DNA from 2 places in the Pseudoduganella sp. GW821-FHT11H04 genome. Region 1 is predicted to be linked to the other one. Evidence: predicted binding sites of a transcription regulator. Region 1 holds the regulator's gene; the other holds the start of a gene.
The links. Region 1 encodes LexA, which represses DNA repair genes until DNA is damaged. Its sites were predicted from a motif close to ACTGTATNNNNATACAGT; they were not measured.

Region 1 (10,944 bases):
GACATCAGGCCTTCGTCTGTGTGATAGGACACTTCTTCATTCCCGCCCGGCCATTCGTATTTGTCGTGCTCCAGGCGGATGTCATAGGAGAGGCGCAGGCGGCGGTCGCCATCCACTTCATATTCGCCTTCGCCCTTGTCGGTCAGTGCGACCGCGCTGCCGGCCATGTCGCGCACGGCCAGTTTTTCGATCAGGTCCGCCTGGCCGTTTTTCAGCTGCGGGATGGGCATGCAGTTGAACAGCACCAGTTCGCGGCCTTCGACCCAGACGTCGGCTTCAACGTGGGCGCGCTTGGCATCTTTGTCGATGCTCAGGCGGTAATGGTTGGTCTGGTTGTCGAAGGCGAACGCGGACTGCGCTGCCAGCATCGCGGCTGCGATGCAGAGTGGCTTGAACATCAAATCTCCCCGGTGGTTATGTGGTTTTGTGTGACTTTAAGTTAGCGCAGCCACCCGGGGAGCGTGGCTGCGACGAACTGCAGGATTGGCGGAATAGACTGCAGTCTTAGCGTAGCGCTTTTTCCACAACGGCTTTCATTGCGGGCATGGCGCAGCGCAGGGCGGCGTGGCCGCAGTCGGTGTCGAGGACTGTGGCTTCTTCCTTGCGCAGCTTGGCGAAGGAGATGCTTGGCGCTGGATTGACCAGGTGGTCTTGCGCGGCATTGATCGGGTAGATGTGCGCCTTGACGTGGGCAGCTGCGTCTTCCAATTTGCCGCCCTGGGCGATGTCGTGGCCGAGCACTGCGCGGATCTGCCACAGGGAGTTGTTGGCATCGGTGCCTTCAGGATCGGAGGCTGCGCTCTCGCGGAAGAATTTTTCGAAATCCTTTGGCGCGGTGCGTGCGCTGCGGTGGGCCGGGCTGTCGAAGTTCATGGCGAACAGCAGGTTGTACATCGGCAGGGCCGGATTCTTTGCGTAGCGGCCGCCGGCATAGGCTGGTTCGTCGACCACGGATTTCTCGACGATGCGCAGGAACAGCATGTCGGAGGAGGTCAGGCGCGGGGTGCCCGCAATCGGGATAGCCACGTCCATGAAGCCCGGGTAGCTGGCTGCCCACTGGAAGGTTTGCATGCCGCCCATCGAGTAGCCCATGACGGCGCGCACGTGGTTGATGCCCAGTTTTTCAGTCAGCAGCTTGTGCTGGCTTTCCACCATGTCGCGCATGGAGAATTGCGGGAAGGCTGGGCCGGCCTGGGTCTTGCTGTTGGAGGGCGAGCAGGAAACGCCGTTGCCCAGCGCATCGACCACGATCACATACCATGGCGCTGGATCGAACAGGGCGCCGCTTTGCAGCATGCCGATGGCGTCGCGGCTGGTGCCGGTGTGCCAGGTGGTGAACAGGATGGCGTTGGATTTGTCGGCGTTCAGGGTGCCGATGGTGCGGTAGCCGATCGAGCAGTCGTTGATGGTGGCTTTGCTCTCAAGCTGCAGGTCGCCCATTTTGGCGAATTGCTGCTGTGGCGCTGCGGCGTAGGCCGAGACGGAGGCAAATGCGAGAGTGCACAGGGTGGCGCTGAGGCGTCGGGCAAACATGTTTTCTCCTTCTTGTTGTTGATGTAAGAAGGATAACTTTGTTTGCCCGGCAATAGTAGCGTCTATGCGACAGGCTGCAAAAAACGCGGAACAGGCGGGATGAATCAGTGCCAGGTGCGCATCAGGCCGACCGCCAGGCCTTCCAGGGCGAAGTCGTCTTCCGGGTTGACGGTGATGATCTTGAAGTCCGGGTTTTCCGGCAGCAGTTCGATCTTGCTGCCGGTCTTGCGGTAGGTCTTCACCGTGACGTCGTTGCCGATACGGGCTACCACCACCTGGCCGTTGCGGGCGCTGTCGGTCTTTTTCACGGCCAGCAGGTCGCCGTCCATGATGCCGATGTCGCGCATCGATTCGCCGCGCACCTTCAGCAGGAAGTCGGGCTTGGCCGAGAACAGGTTCGGGTCGACGCTGTAGCTGGTTTCCAGGTTTTCCTGTGCCAGGATGGGCGAACCGGCGGCGACGCGGCCGATCAGCGGCAGGGAAATCAGCATGCCGGCCGGGACGGCTGGCATATCGTCGAATTCGACTTTGGCGCGCGGGGCAGGGCTAGGTTTTGCGGTGCCGGTTGCCGGGCCGCCGAAGTTGCCGGTCAGGCGGATGCCGCGCGAAGTGCCGGCGGTGATTTCAATCGCGCCTTTGCGCTGGAGGGCTTTCAGGTGCTCTTCGGCCGCATTGGCGGATTTGAAGCCCAGTTCCGCTGCGATTTCTGCGCGGGTCGGTGGGAAGCCGGTGTTTTCGATTGCATCCTTGATCAGGTCGAGGATTTGTTCTTGTCGTGCTGTGAGCTTGATCATGGCGCTATAGTGGACTGTGATTATAGACAGTCTGTATTTTTGTACAGTATGAAAGGAATTGCAAGCAAATTTGTTGCATCGGCAGAAAATATTCGGCTTAATGTCGATTCGACAACCATTGGAGGGCAGGATGGGACGGTTTGCTTTCTTGCTGGCGGCGGGGATTTCGCTTTTTGGTGCAGTAATCCATTTCGCCGCGCCTTGGCTGGGGCCGGAGTGGTACGCCTTCCTGCAGGCGCCGCCTAAGGTTGTCGCTCCCGCCCACGCTGGGACCTGGTTCGCGCCTGCTGGTGCTGCGCTCATTGGGGCCCTGATGTTCATCTGCTCCCTGTACGCGCTGGCCGGTGCGGGCCGCCTGCACTGGCTGCCGTTTGCACAAATGGCGCAGGGCACGATCGCTGCGATCTGCCTGCTGCGCGGGCTGCTGGTTGTGCCTTACCTCTACAAATTCCCCGAGCGTCTGTGGACGTTTGACGTTGTCGCGTCCTGCATCTGGCTTGCGGCCGGGCTCGGTTTCCTGACCGGCATCCTGCAGTCTTCCCGCGCCGCGCAAGCGCAAGGCGCGGCCTCAGGCGATTAGTCCGGAGATCACCAAGGCATCATCCAGCGTCCTCACCCTCAGTAGCGCCAGGGCCAACTGTTCCAGTTGCTCCGGGTTCGCGTCGCGCATGGGGCTGCGAACCGATTCGGGTAGTTTGCCGAAGCGGGCCTCGAGTTGTCGCTCCACCATTGCTGCCAAACGTCTGCGCGCCTCAGCACGCCCTTCAGCACGGCCTTCAGCAAGCCCTTGAATCCTTCCCTTTATTCGTCCTCGACGGTCTGTCAGCTCCCACATCATGTAAGCAAAACTGTTTTTGTCAGCATGCTGGTCGGCTTCGATCAGTTCGTAGATTTCCATGGTTGTCTCCGTTTGCCATGTCCTTGGTATTGGCATCATCAGATCTATGACTTGCCGCAGGTCTGAAAGTTCCCGCACATTCCAACTGCCTGCAAAAAGTTGACGCAGTAAGCGCAACTTGGCGGCCCGGCGGCGCTCGACTGAGCGGCGGGTCTGCAATGCAAGCAGGTGCGTGGCGATTGCGACGGCCGTAACGGCCGCCATCGCAGACCTGGATCGGCCAGCAGGGCGATGCTGATGATCGGCATGGCAAAGCGGTCTTGCAGGCGACTGCGGTAAATCGCCATACGCTGGGCGAAACCTTCATCGCGGCTGCACTGGATTTCAATATGGAGGCAGGCAGGGCTGCCGTCCAGCAGGGAAACAAGCAGCAAGATGTCGGGATGCCGGGCAGCGGCAGCGGAATCCGGTGTCGGCGGGGGCAGTTCGTGATCGGGCAGACAATATTGCCGGCTCCAGTCGATCTGGGAGGCGAGGTCTGGGGCGAACAGGCGCAGGAAACCTTCGGGGTGGTTCCCGGCCAACAGCTTCCAGGCGGCGTCGAACTGGTCCATGTCCCAGCATGCCAGCGCCCGGGGTAGCGGGCTTTGCGCGCCATCAGTAAACCTTGAGCCGGTGGGCAAAACCTGCTATGCTTGCGGGCTTACCTCTTCCCACACCCGTCTTGACGCCGGGGTGGGCTATATTCACAGTCCTTAAGGGAGTTATTAATGCGTCACTACGAAATCGTATTTATCGTCCATCCGGACCAGAGCGAGCAAGTGCCCGCGATGATCGAACGTTACAAAGCCAGCGTGACCTCGCGCGGCGGTAACGTACACCGTGTTGAAGATTGGGGCCGCCGTCAAATGGCTTACTCGATCCAGAAACTGGCTAAGGCACACTACATCTGCCTGAACATCGAATGCGACAACGAAACCCTGGTTGAGCTGGAAACCGCATTCAAATTCAATGATGCCGTACTGCGCCACCTGACCGTCAAGATGAAGAAAGCGGAAACCGCTCCTTCGCCGATGATGAAGTCGGTTCAGCGTGAAGACGCGGCCAAGAGCCATCGCGCCGAAGCCCCAGCAGCTCCTGCAGCGGCCTAATTCCTGACAGGAGACGGTCTGTACAACCAGCTCCGGGTTACCGCCCTGATCGCCGAACGGGATGAAATTCGTTACACCCCCGCCGGCCTGCCGATTGTGAATGCAAGCTTGCAGCACAGTTCGCAGCAGACAGAGGCAGGCATTGCCCGACTGACCGAGTTTGAAGTTCCTGCGGTCGCCGCAGGAGAACTGTCGAAACGATTCAGTCAGGCGCCCCTTGGAGGCTTGTACGAGTTCACCGGCTTCCTGGCCAAGAAGAACCGCAATAGCAGAACCCTGGTGTTTCACATCATTGATTTTCGTGCTGTCTAAACAGCGCACATTTAAATACAGGAGCCTAAAATGGCATTCGGTAAAAAGTTCGACAAAAACAAGCTCAAGCTGAAAGAAAAGCGCAAGCAACAAAACCCACTGTTCAAGCGCAAGAAGTTCTGCCGCTTCACCGCAGCTCACGTTGAGCAAGTGGACTACAAAGACGTAGACACCCTGAAAGATTTCGTCCAGGAAAACGGCAAGATCATGCCAGCACGCCTGACCGGTACCAAGGCGCACTACCAGCGCCAAGTTGACACCGCGATCAAGCGCGCCCGCTACCTGGCCCTGCTGCCGTACACCGATCTGCACCACGCTTAATTAGCGATCAGATCAGAGATCCTGGAGAAATAATATGCAAATCATCCTTTTGGAAAAAGTTGTTAACGTCGGCAACCTGGGCGACGTGGTGAAAGTGAAAGACGGCTACGCCCGTAACTTCCTGATCCCTCAGAAGCTGGCACGTCGTGCTACCGCTGCTGCTGTTGCTGAATTCGAAGCCAAGCGCGCTGAACTGGAAAAAGCTGCTGCTGCTAAGCTGGCTGCTGCTCAAGCCCAAGGCGAAAAGCTGAACGGCATGACCGTAACCGTATCGCAGAAAGCCGGCGTTGACGGCCGTCTGTTCGGTTCTGTGACCAACTTCGATATCGCTGAAGCCCTGTCGAAAGCTGGCTTCACCGTGGAAAAAGCTGCTGTGCGCCTGCCAACCGGTCCTCTGAAGACCACCGGCGAGTTCCCAGTTGCCGTGGCACTGCACACCGACGTCGTGGTGGAAGTCACCGTTGCCGTAGTTGGCGAAGCTGCTTAATCAGCGTCGTATCTACATCAAAAAAGCCGGGTTCGCCCGGCTTTTTTTATTTTCAGGGATTATTCCCGGCTTGCCGAAGCAGGTATAATGCGCGCCATGAACGCCGCACCCCAGTCCGACCCACAAGTCGATTCCCTCCGCATTCCGCCGCACTCGATCGAGGCAGAGCAATCTGTCATCGGTGGTTTGTTGCGTGACAACGCGGCGTGGGACCGTATTGCGGACTTCATGAATGCGGAAGACTTCTACCGCTACGACCACCGCATTATCTTCGAGCAGATGGTCCGCCTGATTAACTCGGGCAAGCCGGCCGACGTGGTGACCGTGTTCGAGGCCCTGAGCATGCTGGGCAAAGCGGACGAGGTGGGCGGCATGGCCTACCTGAACGCCATGGCGCAGAATACGCCGTCGGCCGCGAATATCCGCCGGTATGCGGAAATCGTGCGTGACCGCGGCGTGCTGCGCAAGCTGATCACCGTGGCCGATGAAGTGTCGGGCAACGCCTTCAGCCCGCAAGGCAAGGACGTCAAGCAGATCCTGGACGAGGCGGAAGCGAAGATCTTCGCCATCGCCGAAGCCGGCTCTCGCGGCGCAGCTGGCTGGCTGCCGGTGCAGCCCCTGCTGACTCAGGTGGTGGAGCGTATCGACGAACTGTATTCGCGCGATTCAGGCTCCGAAATCACCGGCGTGCCGACCGGCTGGACCGATCTGGATAAGATGACATCGGGCCTGCAGCCGGGCGACATGGTTGTTGTGGCCGGCCGTCCTTCCATGGGCAAGACCGCATTCTCGATGAATATCGCCGAAAACGTGGCGGTGGAAGCGGGCCTGCCGGTCGCCGTGTTCTCGATGGAGATGGGCGGCGTGCAGCTGGCGATGCGTATGCTGGGTTCCGTCGGCCTGCTGGACCAGCACCGCCTGCGTACCGGTAAACTGATCGACGAGGATTGGCCGCGCCTGACGCACGCCATCCAGAAAATGAATGATGCCCAGGTCTACATCGACGAGACCCCGGCACTGAACCCGATCGAGATGCGCGCCCGTGCGCGCCGCCTGGCCCGCCAATGCGGGAAGCTGGGCCTGATCGTGGTCGACTACCTGCAGCTGATGCAGGGCAGCCAGCCGGGCGACAACCGCTCGGCCGAGATCTCCGAGATCTCGCGTTCCCTCAAGGGCCTGGCCAAAGAGCTGCATTGCCCCGTCATTGCACTCTCCCAGCTGAACCGATCGCTGGAACAACGTCCCAATAAACGTCCCGTCATGTCCGACCTGCGCGAATCCGGCGCTATCGAGCAGGATGCGGACGTGATCATTTTCCTGTATCGCGACGAAGTCTATAACCCAGACTCGCCGGATAAAGGCACCGCCGAGATCATTATCGGCAAGCAGCGTAACGGTCCAATCGGGGCGATCCGCCTGACCTGGATCGGTGCGTACACCAAGTTTGGCAATTACACCGGTAACCTGTCGATCTACCAAGGCGATTGATTACCAGGCTGGCCACGCTGGGTGGCTATGCTGCAGTACCAACGAATCAACCAACGGAGAACAAAAATGTTTGGACGCTTGATGCCCTCGGAGGGCAAATTCTTTGACATGTTTAACCAGCACGCCGATCTGTGCGTGAAGGGCGCCAAAGAGATGCTGGGCCTGATGGCTAACTTCGACGACCTCGAAAATCGCGTGCACGCTATTGAAAGTCTCGAAAAGCAGGCTGACAAGATCACCTACCAGGCGGTGGACCTGCTGCACAAGACCTTCATCACCCCACTGGACCGCGACGACATCCACAAGCTGATCACCAAGATGGACGACATCCTGGACCTGATGGAAGACGCCGCACAGACCGTGTCCCTGTACGACCTGCACTCCGTGACTCCGGAAGCCAAGCGCCTGGCCGAACTGGTCCTGGCATGCTGCGAAAAAGTGAAAGAAGCCGTGGCCCTGCTGTCGAACATGAACAACGCTTCCAAGATCGTCGGCATCTGCGAAGAGATCGACCGCCTGGAATCGGACGCCGACCACGTGATGCGCGCTGCAATGTCCAAGCTGTTCCGCGACGAACCGGACGTGCGTAACCTGATCAAGATGAAGGCAATCTACGAGATCCTGGAAACCGTGACCGACCGCTGCGAAGATGTTGCCAACATCATCGAAGGCATCATCGTCGAAAACGCATAAGAAAAGACTACTTCCATGAACAACCTGGAAATTGGCATCTACGCGCTGTCGGCTTTGGTCTTCCTGGCGCTGGTGTTCGACTTCATGAACGGCTTCCATGATGCCGCGAATGCGATCGCCACGGTGGTCTCCACCGGCGTGCTGAAGCCGCAGACCGCGGTAGCCATGGCGGCGTTTTTCAACTTCGTGGCGATTTTCGTCGTCGGCCTGAAGGTGGCGCAAACCATCGGTAAAGGCACGATCGATCCGCATGTGGTGGACCACTATGTGATCTTTGGCGCCCTGTGCGGCGCCGTGATCTGGAACGTGATCACCTGGTACTACGGCATTCCATCGTCGTCCTCGCACGCGCTGATCGGCGGCCTGGTGGGCGCAGCGGTAGCCAAAGCCGGTACCGGCGCGCTGATCGGCAAAGGCCTGATTACCATCGTGGAATTCATCGTGCTGGCGCCGCTGCTCGGCTTTGTGCTCGGTTCCCTGATCATGCTGATCGTGTCGTGGGTGTTCGTTAAATCGACGCCGCGCAAGGTCGACACCTGGTTCCGTCGCCTGCAGCTGGTCTCCGCGGCCGGCTATTCGCTGGGCCACGGCGGCAATGACGCGCAAAAGACCATGGGTATCATCTGGATGCTGCTGATCGCTTCGGGCCACGTGGCGGCGACGGATGCATCGCCACCGGTCTGGGTCATCATCGCTTGCTACGGCGCGATTTCGTTCGGCACCCTGTTCGGCGGCTGGCGTATCGTCAAGACCATGGGCCAGAAAATCACCAAGCTGAAACCGGTGGGCGGCTTCTGCGCCGAGACCGGCGGTGCGATCACCCTGCTGATGGCGTCCTTCCTGGGCGTGCCTGTGTCGACCACCCACACCATCACCGGCGCTATCGTCGGCGTGGGCTCGTCGCAGAAAATGTCGGCTGTGCGTTGGGGTGTGGCTGGCAATATCGTCTGGGCGTGGATATTCACCATCCCTGCATCGGCCTTCGTCGGTGCGATTTTCTGGTGGCTCGGTACCAAGATCATGTAAATGATTTTAAAAAAGGGGAGGCTGCGGCCTCCCTTTTTTCGTTGTGCTCGTCTCATATTTGAGATATTGTCTCTCATATGGGAAATTCATTTGAAGACCGGCTGGTCAGGCGTCTGGCGCTGTTGCGCGAGGAGCGCGCACTGTCGCTGGAAGAACTGGCCACGCAGAGCGGCATCAGCCGCGCTACCTTGTCGCGCCTGGAGCGCGCTGAAACCAGTCCGACGGCGGAGATGCTGGGCAAGCTGTGCTCCGTGTATGGCATGCCGATGTCGCGCCTGATCGCGGAAGTGGAGCAGGCGCCGGTGCAGCTGATCCGGCGCGCCGAGCAAGCGGAGTGGCATGATCCGTCCACCGGCTTCGTGCGACGCATGGTGTCGCCGCCGGCGCGCGGCTTTGCGGCGGAGATGATCGAAGGGCGCCTGCCAGCGGGCGCTTTGATCGATTACGCCCAGCCGCCGATGCGGGGGTTGGAGCAGCATATGTGGATGCTGTCAGGGGTGCTCGACTACACCATCGACGGCGTAACGCATCGGCTGCAGCCTGGCGATTGCCTGCGCTTTCACTTGTATGGCGCGACGCGCTTTTCCTGTCCTGGCCCTGGCGAGGCCCATTACCTGATTGCGATATGCGAACCATAAACGAACTGGATGGCGCCGGCTTGCTGGCGCATGCCGATGAATTGGCCGAGGTGCTGCGCGCTTGCGTGCTGGCCGGGGCGAGCGTCGGCTTCGAGCTGCCTTTCCCGCATGAGGAGTCGCGCGCCTTCTGGCTTGGCCTGCACGGCGCAGTGGAGCGCGGTGAGCGGCGCCTGTTCGTGGTGCGCGGCGATGATGGGCGCGTTGACGGCACCTTGCAGCTGGTGCTGGCGGGGATGCCGAATGGCTGCCACCGCGCCGAGCTGTCCAAGATGCTGGTGCATCCGCGTGCGCGCCGCCGGGGGCTGGCGCAGGCGCTGGTGCTGAGCGCCGAGGCACATGCACGCGCGCTGGGCCGTACGCTGATTGTGCTCGACACCTGCAGCGGCGAGCCGGCAGAAAGCATGTATCTCAAGCTTGGCTACGAGCGATGCGGCGAGATTCCGCAGTACGCCACCATGCCCGATGGCCGCCTGGGCGCGACGACTTTCATGTACAAGCTGCTGCCGCACGTGGCGGCGGCCGATCCGGGTGAACCGGATTCGGTGGCGCTGATGTCGGAGCTGGATGCGACGCTGCAGGCGATTACAGGCGACAGCCGCCGCACCCAGTTCAGCGTCGCCGATGCCCGCGGCGAGGCCGGTCGTTTTGCGGTAGCGCGCGACCCGCATGGAAAAGCGCTTGGTTGCGGAGCTTTGCGGCCCATGGGCGAGAACGTCGCGGAAATCAAGCGCATGTACGCTCGGCCCGGCAGCAAGGGTATAGGCAGCGCAGTGCTGGTCTGGCTGGAGGCGGAGGCGCGCCGCATCGGATACCGCGCGCTGCGTCTGGAGACGCGGCTGGTCAACACACGCGCCGTGCAGTTCTACCTGGCGCACGGATACCAGCGAATCGAGAACTTCGGCCGCTACGCCGGCAATCCCGCTGCCGCCTGTTTCGAGAAAACGCTTTAAACAGGATCGTGGCAGCAGACGCCGATCTTGTTGCCATCGGGGTCGCGGAAGTAAGCGCCGTAATAGTTGGCGTGATAGTGCGGACGCAGGCCTGGCGCGCCTTCACAGCTTCCGCCGTTGGCCAGCGCCGTAGCGTGCGCGGCATCAACTGCCGCGCGCGATGGCGCCAGCAAGGCAGTCATCGGGCCATTGCCAGGGTCGGCGGGAGAGCCGTCGTAAGGGCGGCCGATGATCAACAGCGGACGTCCGCCGCCGGCCGGCTGCCAGGCCGCCCAGGGCTTGCTTTCGTCGCAGAAGCGCTGGGCATGGCCGAGCGCCGCCATCACGGCCGCATGAAAGCGGTAGGCGGCGGCGAAATCGCTGATGCCGATGAATACGTGCGAAATCATAAAGCGCCCCTTACAGCTTTCACGTCTGTCAGCCCGGCGAGTATCTTCTCGATGCCATCCATCTTCAACGTCCGGATGCCCTCGGCCAGCGCGGCATTGCGCAGTTGCGGCGGGCTGGCGCGTTCGCGTACCAGCTGGCGCGTGTGCTCGCCCGGCACCAGCAATTCATGCAGGCCGATGCGGCCCTTATAACCTTTGCTGCATTCCTTGCATCCGACGGCGCGGTACAGCGTAAAGCCGCCGCGCGCCTCGCCGTGGCGCTCGCGCCAGCCGTTGACGATGCGCAGCTTGGCCGCTCGCGGATCGGCGCGCCAGGCTTCGGAC
Region 2 (10,944 bases), on a different contig from region 1:
GCGCTGCCTCCTTCCAGTAAGTGAACGGACGAGCCGCCAGCTTACTCCGTTTTTGCCCCCGCGCCGATATGCTTGTCGAGGAATTTTTCGACCCGGTTCCAGAAGTCGAAACGGTGCTCGCTGGTGCTCCAGCCGTGGCCCTCGCCGCTGTACTCGATGAATTCAGCGTCGGCGTGGTTCGCTTCCAGCGCCTTGCGCATCTTCGTGTAGTGGGCAAGCGGCACGCGGCGGTCGTCGCTGCCATGCGCCAGCAGGAGCGGGCGCTTGATGCGCGCGGCTTGCTTCAGCGGCGAAGTGGCGTCAAAGCGTTCCGCATCCGTCTTCACATCGCCCAGCAGGACAGGGGCGCCGAACTTGCGGTAATCGTCGGGCAGGTCAGAAGCCCAGGACATGCCGTTATCCAGCAGAAGCGGGATATCGGTCACCGCCGCATAGGCCACGCCGCAGCGGTACAGTTCCGGATCCTTGACCAGCCCCATTAGCGTGGCATAACCACCGTAGCTGCCGCCCAGCAGGCACACCCGGCGCGCATCGGCATAACCCTGCGCCACTGCCCATTTCACGCTGTCGGCGATATCGTCCTGCATCGATAAGCCCCACTGCTTCATGCCCGCCCGGAACAGGGCATTGCCATACCCGGTGCTGCCGCGGAATTCCGGCTCCAGCACTGCATAGCCGCGCGAGGCCAGGAACTGGCTGACCGGCGACCAGCCCCATTCGGCGCCGCGGACGTATGGGCCGCCGTGGATCACCACGACCAGCGGCAGCTGCTTGCCGCCCTTGGCCGGCAATGTGAGCCAGGCCGGCAGTTGCAGGCCATCGCGCGCCTTGATTTTCACGAACTCCTGGTTGCCCATTTCGGCCGGTTTGATGTCCGGGTGGCTGATGCCGATCCCCTTCAGTTCCTTGGTCTTGCTGTTGAACAGCGAGTAGGTTCGCGGCTGGCGGTCGGAATAGCTTTCCACCAGCAGCCACGGCGCTTCCGGTGCGACCGGCGGCGTGATCAGGTTGACCAGCTGCGGCAGCTTCCGGTCGACTTCGGCCTGGACAGTTTTCATGCCCTCGTCGAACCATATGCTGCCGCGCGCATCGCCCAGGTAGTGCAGGCCCAGCAGCCGCTTGCCGGAGTACACCATCGTTCCGTTGAAATCGAAGTCGCCCAGCGATACCAGCGGTTCGGGATCGACCTTGCCGGTGCTAAGGTCCAGCACGTGCAGCGTCGCCCTGTCACCCTTCAGGTGCGCCTTGACCAGCATGCGCTTGGCGTCGATAAAGCCGACCGGGGCAATGCCGCTGCCATCGCCGCCATAGGCCTTAAAGCTCGCCAGGTCGCGCCATTCGCCATTGGCCGGATCGCGGTAGTGCACAGTCTCCCTGCCTTCCTTCTCCGATACCATGATGCTCGGCTGGCCTTGCTGGTCCAGCATCCAGTGGTTCGGCGCGGCCGGGCGGGGGACGTAGCGCGATTGTCCGTTTGCGGTGTTCAGCTGGACCAGGTCCGTACGCAGCAGGGCATAACTGCGTTCGTCAAACACGGGGCGGCGCAGGTAAATGGATTCAGAATCCTGGGCCCCCAGCTCATTCATCAAATAGGTGTTCCACGGCTCGATGCGGTGGTTGATCTGTGTTCCCGTGGTAAAAACGAAAGCAGTATGCTGCACCAGCTGGCGCCGATTCTTGCCGTCGCGGTCAATGGCATACAAGCCTGGGGCAAAGCGCACATCGCCTGGGCCCGCCTTATGGTCCACCACGTTGTACACCAGGCGGTTGTCGTTGACCCAGCGGATATCTCCGATGTCGTAGTTTTCGATGCGCGCACCGCCCACTACTGCGGATGTTTCGCTGTCGAGAACGACCATGCTGTCGCGCATGCCGTTATCCCCGATGCGCAGCGCCAGGTAACGGCCGCTCGGTGAGATTTCGGCTTCCTTGAACTGGGCTGGTTCGAAGAAGTCTTTCAGCGGCGGCGCCGCGTGGGCCAGGCCGCTGACGGCTGCCAGGGACAGGAGGAAATGCTTGATCATTGTTGCTCTTTTCCGATATGTCGTTGCAGGAAGGCTTCCACCTTGGTCCAGAAATCGATACGGTTGGCCGGGAGGTACCAGCCATGGCCTTCCTGTTCGTATTCGATCCATTCCACTTGCTTGTTATTACGCTGCACCGCGTCGCGCAGCTTGAGGCCGTGCACCAGCGGCACGCGCAGGTCGGCGCCGCCATAGGCCATGAGAAGCGGCTGCGTAATGCGGCCGGCCTGTTCGATGGGCGAGGTGGCCGTGAAGCGCTCCGCATCTTTTTCCGGATCGCCCACCATCACCGGCATGCCGTAGCGGCGGAAGCTATCGCTGAAGTCGTCGCGGTACATCCAGTGTCCGGTGAACAGCAGCTTGATGTCGGATACGCCGGCCCACTCAACGCCGCAGCGGTACAGGTCCGGATCGTTCACTAGCCCCATCAGGGTTGCGTAGCCGCCGTAGCTGGCGCCAGCGATGCAAATGCGTTTTGGATCGGCATAGCCTTGGGCGATGGCCCACTTGGCGGCATCGGCAATATCGTCCTGCATTTTCAGGCCCCATTGCTTCCAGCCGGCGACGAACAGGCGCTGGCCGTAGCCGGCGCTGCCGCGGAACTCCGGCTGCAGCACGGCGTAGCCGCGCGACGCGAGGAATTGCACGTCAGGGCTCCAGCCCCAGCTTGTGCCGCGCAGGTAAGGACCGCCATGCACCAGCACCACCATCGGCAGGTTTTTCGCTTCTTTTTGCGGCGGCAGGGTCAGCATCACCGGAACTTCCAGGCCGTCGCGCGCCTTAATGCGCACTTGTTCCTGGCGGCCCATCTGTTCTGGCACGATGCCGGGACGAGTATCGCCCACCTTGTTCAGCGTCTTTGCGTTGCGGTCGTAGATGTAATAGCTGGAAGGACGCACGTCGGAGAATGCGCGCACCAGCACATTGGGAGCTTGCAGGTCGGCGGGCAGCTCGAGCATGTTGACGGTCTGCGGCAGCAGCTTGTCGATGTCTGCCTGCAGCGCCTGCAGGGCGGTATCGAACCATTGCGAACCTTCACCGTCCTGGAGGTAATGCACGCCTACCAGCTTGCCGCCGCGGATCACCAGGCGACCCGTGAAGTCGTAGCCTTCCAGCGTGATGAGGGGTTTGTCGTCCATCTTGCCGCTGGCAAGGTCAACACGGTAGATGGATGCCTTGTCGGCGCCATGGTGGGCTTCGACATATAAAGTGTTGTCCGGGCCGAAGGCAACGGCCTTCATGACATTGTGGGTCAGCCCATAGGCCTTGAAGCTGGCGAGGGTACGCCACGGCGCGCTTTCAGCATCGCGGACCATGATGCTGGTTTCGTTCTTCTCGGTCATGTAAGCAAGGCGCGGCGTGCCTTGCTGGTCCAGCAGCCAGGACTGGACGTCGCCCGGACGGTCGACCGCCTGGAAGCGGCCAGTGACCGTATTCACGCGCTGCAGCTTGACGCTGTCGATGGTGTTGCGGCGGCTAACCTCTAGGTCGTCGACGTAAACCCAGTCGGAATCCTGCGGGCCGGCTTGCCTGCGCAACGCGGTATGCCAAGGCAGCATGTCGCGCTGCGCCGAGCTTTGTTTGACGCCCTGGCTGTAGCGCGAGGCCAGCTGTTTGAAGCGCCCGCCGTCGTGGTCAACTGCATACAGGCCGGGTGCGAAGCTGACATCGCCCTGGGCGGCTTTCTGGTCTTGGGTATCGAATACCAGGCGTTGGCTGTTGACCCATTGCACGTTGCCGATGTCGGTGTCGCTGAAGTGGGCCACGATCTGCGTCTTCTGCGTGGCCAGGTCGACCACGGCCAGCATATTGCGCTTGCCCTTGGCGCCGATCTTGGCGGCCAGGCGCTTGCCGTCCGGGGAAATGACGGCGCCGCTGAATACCGGGTTTTCAAAAAAGGCTTCCACCGATGGCGGCGCCACTGCCGCGTTGGCGGCCGGCGCAGCGGCCAGCCCCAGCGCGATTGCGAGGGTAAGGGAAAGGGTTTTCATAGGGCAAGCATGTTACTGCATTGACAATCTTAGGAAAGTCACCAAAAGTAACTTCCGCCGATTCTCGCTGCTTCCTGCTTGCCGGCGTGGCGCCGCAACGACACGTTGCGCGCCTTCACCGCAGGCGTCATCAGGCTGACATGCGCGGCTGCTATTGGCTTGACGGCAGCAGTGCGTCGCGGCGGCGCTTCTCATCCTGTTGGCGTTGTTGCGCGGCGCGCTCCAGCTCCTGCCTGGTCGGCGCGGACAATGTTGTCTGTTTGGGGTCGACGGGTTTCGGCTGCGGCTTGTACCTATCCAGTATGTTACCCCTGCGGATCATCGCGGCACGCTCCTCTTCTGCCGCTTCGGCTTCTTCGCGTTTCCTGCGGCGCTCCTGGAAATCCGCTTCGGCCCGTTTGAGCCTTTCCGACTCAGTCTCCCTCGGCTTACGCGCTTGCAGCGAGACGCCCTGGTCGTCCTCGTCCGCGCCAGCGGTTGGGCGTTGGGGCGCGACCACATTCAGCGTGGCCGCCTTGTTTTTCCCGGAGCATGGCTGGTCGGAGTAGCTGACCTTGCCGCTCGGGTCGGTGCATTTGTACATCGTATCGGCACTGGCATTGCCGGCCACCGCTGCCGCGGCGACAAGGATTTTCAAGGTTTTTTTCATGGCTGCCAATCTTACTGGAGCGGCAGGCCGTCAATCCTCGCGGATTGTCACGTTTCCTGCTCGGGCGTGCGGATATGCTGCACCAGCGACCTGGTGCGCGCGTCGGGAGCGGGTGTCAGCAGGCTGGCGGCCACCAGCGCCGCCAGCCCGGCCGGCACGCCGAACACGCCGGCCGAATTGGCGGCGATGCCGAACCACTGGCCGCTTACGCTGCCGCCCAATATCGGGTTGGTGTGCAGCATGTAGTACAGGCAGGTGAAGAAGCCTGCCACCATGGCCGCCATCGCCCCCTGGTGGTTGGCGCGCTGCCAGAACACGCCTGCCACCAGCGAGGGGAACAGCGTCGATGCGGCCAGCGAAAAGGCGGCGCCCACCAGCGACAGGATGTCGCCCGGCTTGGTGGAGGCGGCGTAGGCCGCGATAAAGGCCACCGCCAGCAGCAGCAGCTTGGAGATCGTTACGCGCTTCTGGGTGGAGGCGGTCGGGTCGACGATCTTGTAGTACACGTCATGCGACAGCGCATTGGAAATCGCCAGCAGCAGGCCGTCGGCGGTGGACAGCGCCGCGGCCAAGCCGCCGGCCGCCACCAGTCCCGACACCACGTACGGCAGCCCGGCGATTTCAGGCGTGGCCAGCACCAGCACGTCGCCGTCGATCTGGATCTCGGCCAATTGCACAATGCCGTCCAGGTTGATGTCGCTGATCGATAGCAGCGGGTTGGCCTTGTCCACATTGGCCCAATAGGAGACCCAGGTCGGCAGGTGCGCGAAGTCGCTGCCCACCAGGGAGCTGTAGATATCGTATTTGACCAGCACCGCCAGCGCGGGAATGGTCAGGTACACCAGCAGGATGAAGAACAGGGTCCAGAACACCGAGTTGCGCGTCTCGCGCACCGACGGCGTGGTGTAGGAGCGCATCAGGATATGCGGCAGGGCGGCCGTGCCCACCATCAGGCAAAACACCAGCGCCAGGAAGTTGTTGCGCTTCTGGTTCGACTGCGCGCGGTCCTCGCCGGGGAAAGGCTCGGCGTGCCGCACCAGCACGCGCCCGCGCGCCAGGTTCAGGTCGCGCTGCGCCGTCCACAGGGCCGCCGCGTCTTCCACGGTCTTGGGATAGTCGGCCAGCGCCCTTTCGGCGGCGCGGATTTGCAGCAGCGAACCATTGCGCGCCTTGACCATGTCCAGGTTGTGCTGCGCTTCGGCACGGCCGGAATCCCAGGATGCGGGCAAGCCGTGCAGGCGCACGCCGAAATCCTCGGCGCGCTGCAGGTAGGCTTCGCGCACCTCGGCTTCCTTCTCGTCCTGCGCCAGCTGCGTTTCGCGCGCGGAAAGTTTGGGCAGCAGCTTCCCGTAGGCCACTTGCGGCACCGGGTTGCCGCCATGCTTGACCGCCAGCCACATGGCTGGCATCAGGAAGGCCACCAGGATGATGATGTACTGCGCCACCTGGGTCCAGGTGATCGCACGCATTCCGCCCAGGAAGGAGCACACCAGGATGGACGCCAGACCGAGGAAAATACCGACCGAAAAATCGACACCTGTAAAGCGTGAGGCAATCAGCCCCACTGCATAAATCTGCGCTACAACGTAAGTGAAGGAAACGATGATGGTGGCGATGACTGCCATCAACCGTACCGCCCGCCCATTGAATCCGCCGCCATAGCGCGCCGCGAAAAAATCCGGAATGGTGTATTGGCCGAATTTGCGCAGGTAGGGCCCGATCAGCAGCGCCACCAGGCAGTATCCGCCGGTCCAGCCCATGATATAGGCCAGACCGTCGAAACCGTGCAGGTACAGGCCGCCTGCCAGCGAAATGAAGGACGCTGCGGAGATCCAGTCCGCCGCCGTCGCCATGCCGTTGAATAGCGAAGGCACGCGCCGCCCCGCCACGTAATACTCCGCCACATTCGAGGTGCGGCTGATCACGCCGATCGCCGCATACAGGATGATGGTGGCGAACATGAACAGGTAGCCGATCCACAGGCGCGGCATGCCTTCCTTCTCCAGCATCGCCAGCGCGAGCAGGAACATGGCGAAGCAGGCGGTGAAGATGGTGTAATAGCGCTGCAGTTTTTTGAAGAAAGGAGTCCTCACACCGGCTCCTCTTCAATGCGATAGCGCCGCTCCAGCGCGCGCATGCGCCAGGCGTAGAAAGCAATGATCGCCAGGTAGATAAGTGAGGCGCCTTGCGCGGCAAGGTAGAAGGACAGCGGCCAGCCGAAGATGGTCAGCCCGCTTAATTCGCGTGCAAAGAAAATGATGCAGAACGTCGACAGCAGCCAGATTGCCAGCAGCCAGCCGGTCATGCGGCGCACGCGGCGCCAGTGGCGCTCCAGCTTATCCAAAATGCGGTACCTCTTCTTCTTCGGGCGGACGGTCCGGCACGCGCAGCGGCAAGCTGACGCGGAACAGGCAGCCCGGATGTTTCGGGTCGGTGGCGCGCGGATTGGCGAACAGGTCGACTTCCGCGCCGTGCTGCTGCGCGACTTCGCGCACGATGGCCAGGCCCAGGCCCGAACCCTCGGTATTGCTGCCAAGGATGCGGTAGAAGCGCTCGAACACCTGGCCGCGCTCCGCCGCCGGGATGCCGGGGCCGTTGTCTTCCACTTCCAGCAAGGCCAGGTCCCCGCTGCTGCGCACGCGCACCGTGACGGCGCCGCCGCGCGGCGTGTAGCGCAGCGCATTGTCGATCAGGTTGGACAGCATTTCGCGCAACATCACGGCATTGCCGGCAATCGGTACGTCAAAGGCGGCCGGCTCGTAGCCCAGGTCGATGCCGGCGCTGAACGATGCCTGCACCCAGTCATGCACCGTGCCGCGCGCCAGCTCGCCCAGTTCCAGCGGCTGCATGGCGGCGCCGGCCTGCGGCTGATTTTCCGCGCGCGCCAAGGCCAGTAGCTGGTTGACCAGGCGTGTTGCCGCTTCCGAGGACTTGGCCAACTGCTCCAGCGAGCGGTGCACTTCGGCCTGGTCGGTCTGGCGCAGCGCCAGTTCCGATTGAGTGCGCATGCCGGCCAGCGGGGTCTTCATCTGGTGCGCCGCGTCGGCAATGAAGCGCTTCTGCATATCGATCGACAGCTTCAGGCGCTCCAGCATTTCATTGAGCGACTTGACCAGGGGCGTGATTTCTTCCGGCACCTGGCGCGGCGGAATCGGGCTCAAATCGTCGGAAGGGCGGGCGCGGATACGCTCCTGCAGCTCGCGCAGCGGCAGCAGGCCGCGCGACAGCGCAAACCACACCAGCGCCAGCACGATGGGCAGGATGATGAACTGCGGCAGGATCACGCCCTTGATGATTTCATTGGCCAGCTTGGCGCGCTTCTCCAGCGTTTCCGCCACCTGCACCTGGGCCCAGCGCTGCGGAAGATCCTTTTCCTCTTCCAGGTTGACCCAGGTGTAGGCGATGCGGATCGGCGTGCCGTGCAGGGATGAATTTCGGAACAGCACTGCGCCGGAGCGGATTTCTTGGGTCTCCGGGTCCGGCCTGGCGGGCGCAGGCAAGTCGCGGTCGCCGTCCACATGGAAGCCGGCCGGACTGGTGATCTGGTAATAGATGCTGTCCACATCGTCGGCGCGCAGGATATCGCGCGCCGCGCCGGGCAGGCGCGGAATGGCGCCGCCCACTTCGCGCACCTGCTGCGTAAGGACGGTGACGGTGTCTTCCAGCGCGTGGTCGAAAGGCTGGTTGGCGATCGACTTCGCCACCAGGTAGGTGATGGCGATACTCATTGGCCACAACAGCAGCAGGGGAGCCAGCATCCAGTCGAGGATCTCGCCAAACAGCGAGTGCTGGATTTCGGTCTCTTCGGCGGCCGGGGCGTGGTCCCAGCCGGCAGCCTGCTGCTCGCCGTTCACTTGGCGGCCGGCGGGGCGGGCGGGTTGAACTTCTCGAGGCAGTAGCCCAGGCCGCGCACGGTGGCAATTCGGATGCCGCCCACTTCAATCTTCTTGCGCAGGCGGTGCACGTAGACCTCGATGGCGTTGTTGCTCACTTCCTCGCCCCATTCGCACAGGTGGTCCACCAGCTGTTCCTTCGATACCAGGCGACCGGTGCGGGCCAGCAGGATTTCCAGCAAGCCCAGTTCGCGCGCCGACAAATCCAGCATCTGCTCATTTATATAGGCGCTGCGTCCCACCTGGTCATAAGTAAGGGGGCCGTGCTTGACGACAGTGGAGCCGCCGCCCTGGCCGCGCCGGGTCAGCGCCCGCACCCGCGCTTCCAGTTCGGACAGCGCGAAAGGCTTGGCCATGTAGTCGTCGGCGCCCAGGTCGAGGCCGTTCACGCGCTGCTCGACCGAGTCGGCGGCAGTCAGGATCAGCACCGGCAGCAGGGAGCTGCGCGCACGCAGGCGGCGCAGCACTTCCAGGCCGGACATCTTGGGCAGGCCCAGGTCCAGGATCAGCAGGTCGAATTCTTGTGTGGACAGGGCAGTGTCCGCCTCCTGCCCGTTTTTTACGCAGTCGATCGCATAGCCGGACTGGCGCAAGGAGCGCGTCAGGCCGTCCGCGAGGACGCTGTCATCTTCGGCTAATAGGATACGCATAAGCTAACTTTACTCTACAAGTTTGAGAAATCGCAAAGTTTGCAAAAAGGGGCTTGTCAAAAGCACTGTAATTTTATACAGTATCACCTGTACACCGTAGTGACCCAACTTATTCAGCCGCGAAAGAACATCATGGACGACAAAAAAGGCGCAGTACCTGCATCGGAAAAAGCCAAGGCCCTGGCGGCCGCACTGGCCCAGATTGAAAAGCAGTTTGGTAAAGGCTCCGTGATGCGCATGGACGCATCGGCCCCGATCGAGGAAGTGCAGACTGTCTCCACCGGTTCCCTCGGCCTGGATATCGCGCTGGGCGTAGGCGGCCTGCCACGCGGCCGCGTTGTGGAAATCTACGGTCCTGAATCCTCCGGTAAAACCACCCTGACCCTGCAATCGATCGCTGAAATGCAGAAGCTGGGCGGCACTTGCGCCTTCATCGACGCTGAACACGCGCTGGACGTGACCTATGCCCAGAAGCTGGGCGTCAACCTGCACGAGCTGCTGATCTCCCAGCCGGATACCGGCGAACAAGCCCTGGAAATCTGCGACGCGCTGGTGCGCTCCGGTTCCGTGGACCTGATCGTGGTCGACTCGGTTGCCGCGCTGACCCCAAAAGCTGAAATCGAAGGCGATATGGGCGACTCCCTGCCAGGCTTGCAGGCCCGCCTGATGTCCCAGGCGCTGCGCAAGCTGACCGGCACTATCAACCGCACCAACACCCTGGTGATCTTCATTAACCAGATCCGTATGAAGATCGGCGTGATGTTCGGCTCGCCAGAAACCACCACCGGCGGTAACGCGCTGAAGTTCTACGCCTCCGTGCGCCTGGACATCCGCCGCACCGGCTCGATCAAGTCGGGCGACGAGGTGATCGGTAACGAGACCAAGGTCAAGGTTGTGAAGAACAAGATTGCGCCGCCATTCAAGGAAGCCCACTTCGACATCCTGTATGGCGAAGGCACTTCCCGCGAAGGCGAAATCATCGACCTGGGCGTGGACGCCAAGATTGTTGAGAAGTCGGGTTCCTGGTACAGCTACGGCGGCGACCGTATCGGCCAGGGCAAGGACAATGCCCGTACCTACCTCAAAGAACGCCCGGCACTGGCGCGCGAAATCGAGAACAAGGTGCGTGCAGCGCTGGGCGTGCGTGAGCTGCCAGCGGTGAGCGCTGATGGCGAAGAAGCGCCGAAGCTGCGGGCGGTCGAATAAAACCGGTGAAGCGGCCGGATGGCCGTCCCGCCTGACCCGCAGGGTCAGGCACCGGCCTGCGGCCGCCGCGTGTCAGGTGTCGGACCCTGCGGGTCAGACACCGGTTTGCCGGTTTAAAAGATGCCCCTCCCCAAACCCACCCTAAAAGCCCGCGCCCTCCGCCTGCTCAGCCAGCGCGAGCACAGCCGCCTCGAACTCGCCCGCAAGCTGCAACGCCACGCGGAAGAGGGCGACGACGTCGAAGCCCTGCTCAACTTTCTCGAGCAAAACAAATGGCTCTCTGAAGAGCGCTTCTCCGAAAACCTGGTCCACCGCCGCGCCGCGCGTTACGGCAACAGCCGCATCGTAGCCGAGCTGCAGCACCACGGCATCGGCGGCGAGATGCTGGCCGAAGTCAAAGAGAGCCTGAAAGAAGACGAGGTCGAACGCTGCTGCGAAGTCTGGCGCCGCAAATTCGGCGAAGTGGCTGCAGACCCCGAAGGCCGCCAGAAACAGCTGCGCTTCCTCATGTCGCGCGGCTTCTCGCAAAAA

Region 2: a site for LexA is predicted at 9,272-9,289, ahead of recA (recombinase RecA). Genes of this name have one in related genera too.

What each region holds. Positions count from the first base shown of each region.
Region 1 is NZ_JBXARE010000001.1:256,359-267,302, forward strand. It holds gene AC1RTP_RS01200 (hypothetical protein) at 21-443, shown strand; gene AC1RTP_RS01205 (alpha/beta fold hydrolase) at 505-1,533, opposite strand; gene lexA (transcriptional repressor LexA) at 1,638-2,327, opposite strand; gene AC1RTP_RS01215 (hypothetical protein) at 2,458-2,907, shown strand; gene AC1RTP_RS01220 (DUF4351 domain-containing protein) at 2,896-3,225, opposite strand; gene AC1RTP_RS01225 (hypothetical protein) at 3,270-3,779, opposite strand; gene rpsF (30S ribosomal protein S6) at 3,936-4,316, shown strand; gene priB (primosomal replication protein N) at 4,335-4,628, shown strand; gene rpsR (30S ribosomal protein S18) at 4,659-4,949, shown strand; gene rplI (50S ribosomal protein L9) at 4,984-5,436, shown strand; gene AC1RTP_RS01250 (replicative DNA helicase) at 5,533-6,924, shown strand; gene AC1RTP_RS01255 (DUF47 domain-containing protein) at 6,991-7,617, shown strand; gene AC1RTP_RS01260 (inorganic phosphate transporter) at 7,633-8,643, shown strand; gene AC1RTP_RS01265 (helix-turn-helix domain-containing protein) at 8,721-9,281, shown strand; gene AC1RTP_RS01270 (GNAT family N-acetyltransferase) at 9,269-10,231, shown strand; gene AC1RTP_RS01275 (VOC family protein) at 10,228-10,620, opposite strand; gene AC1RTP_RS01280 (GspE/PulE family protein) at 10,617-10,944, opposite strand, start outside.
Region 2 is NZ_JBXARE010000006.1:109,139-120,082, reverse strand. It holds gene AC1RTP_RS15345 (alpha/beta hydrolase family protein) at 42-2,024, opposite strand; gene AC1RTP_RS15340 (S9 family peptidase) at 2,021-4,015, opposite strand; gene AC1RTP_RS15335 (DUF4124 domain-containing protein) at 4,167-4,664, opposite strand; gene AC1RTP_RS15330 (sodium:solute symporter family protein) at 4,712-6,757, opposite strand; gene AC1RTP_RS15325 (DUF4212 domain-containing protein) at 6,754-7,008, opposite strand; gene AC1RTP_RS15320 (sensor histidine kinase) at 7,001-8,518, opposite strand; gene AC1RTP_RS15315 (response regulator) at 8,515-9,207, opposite strand; gene recA (recombinase RecA) at 9,340-10,413, shown strand; gene recX (recombination regulator RecX) at 10,534-10,944, shown strand, end outside.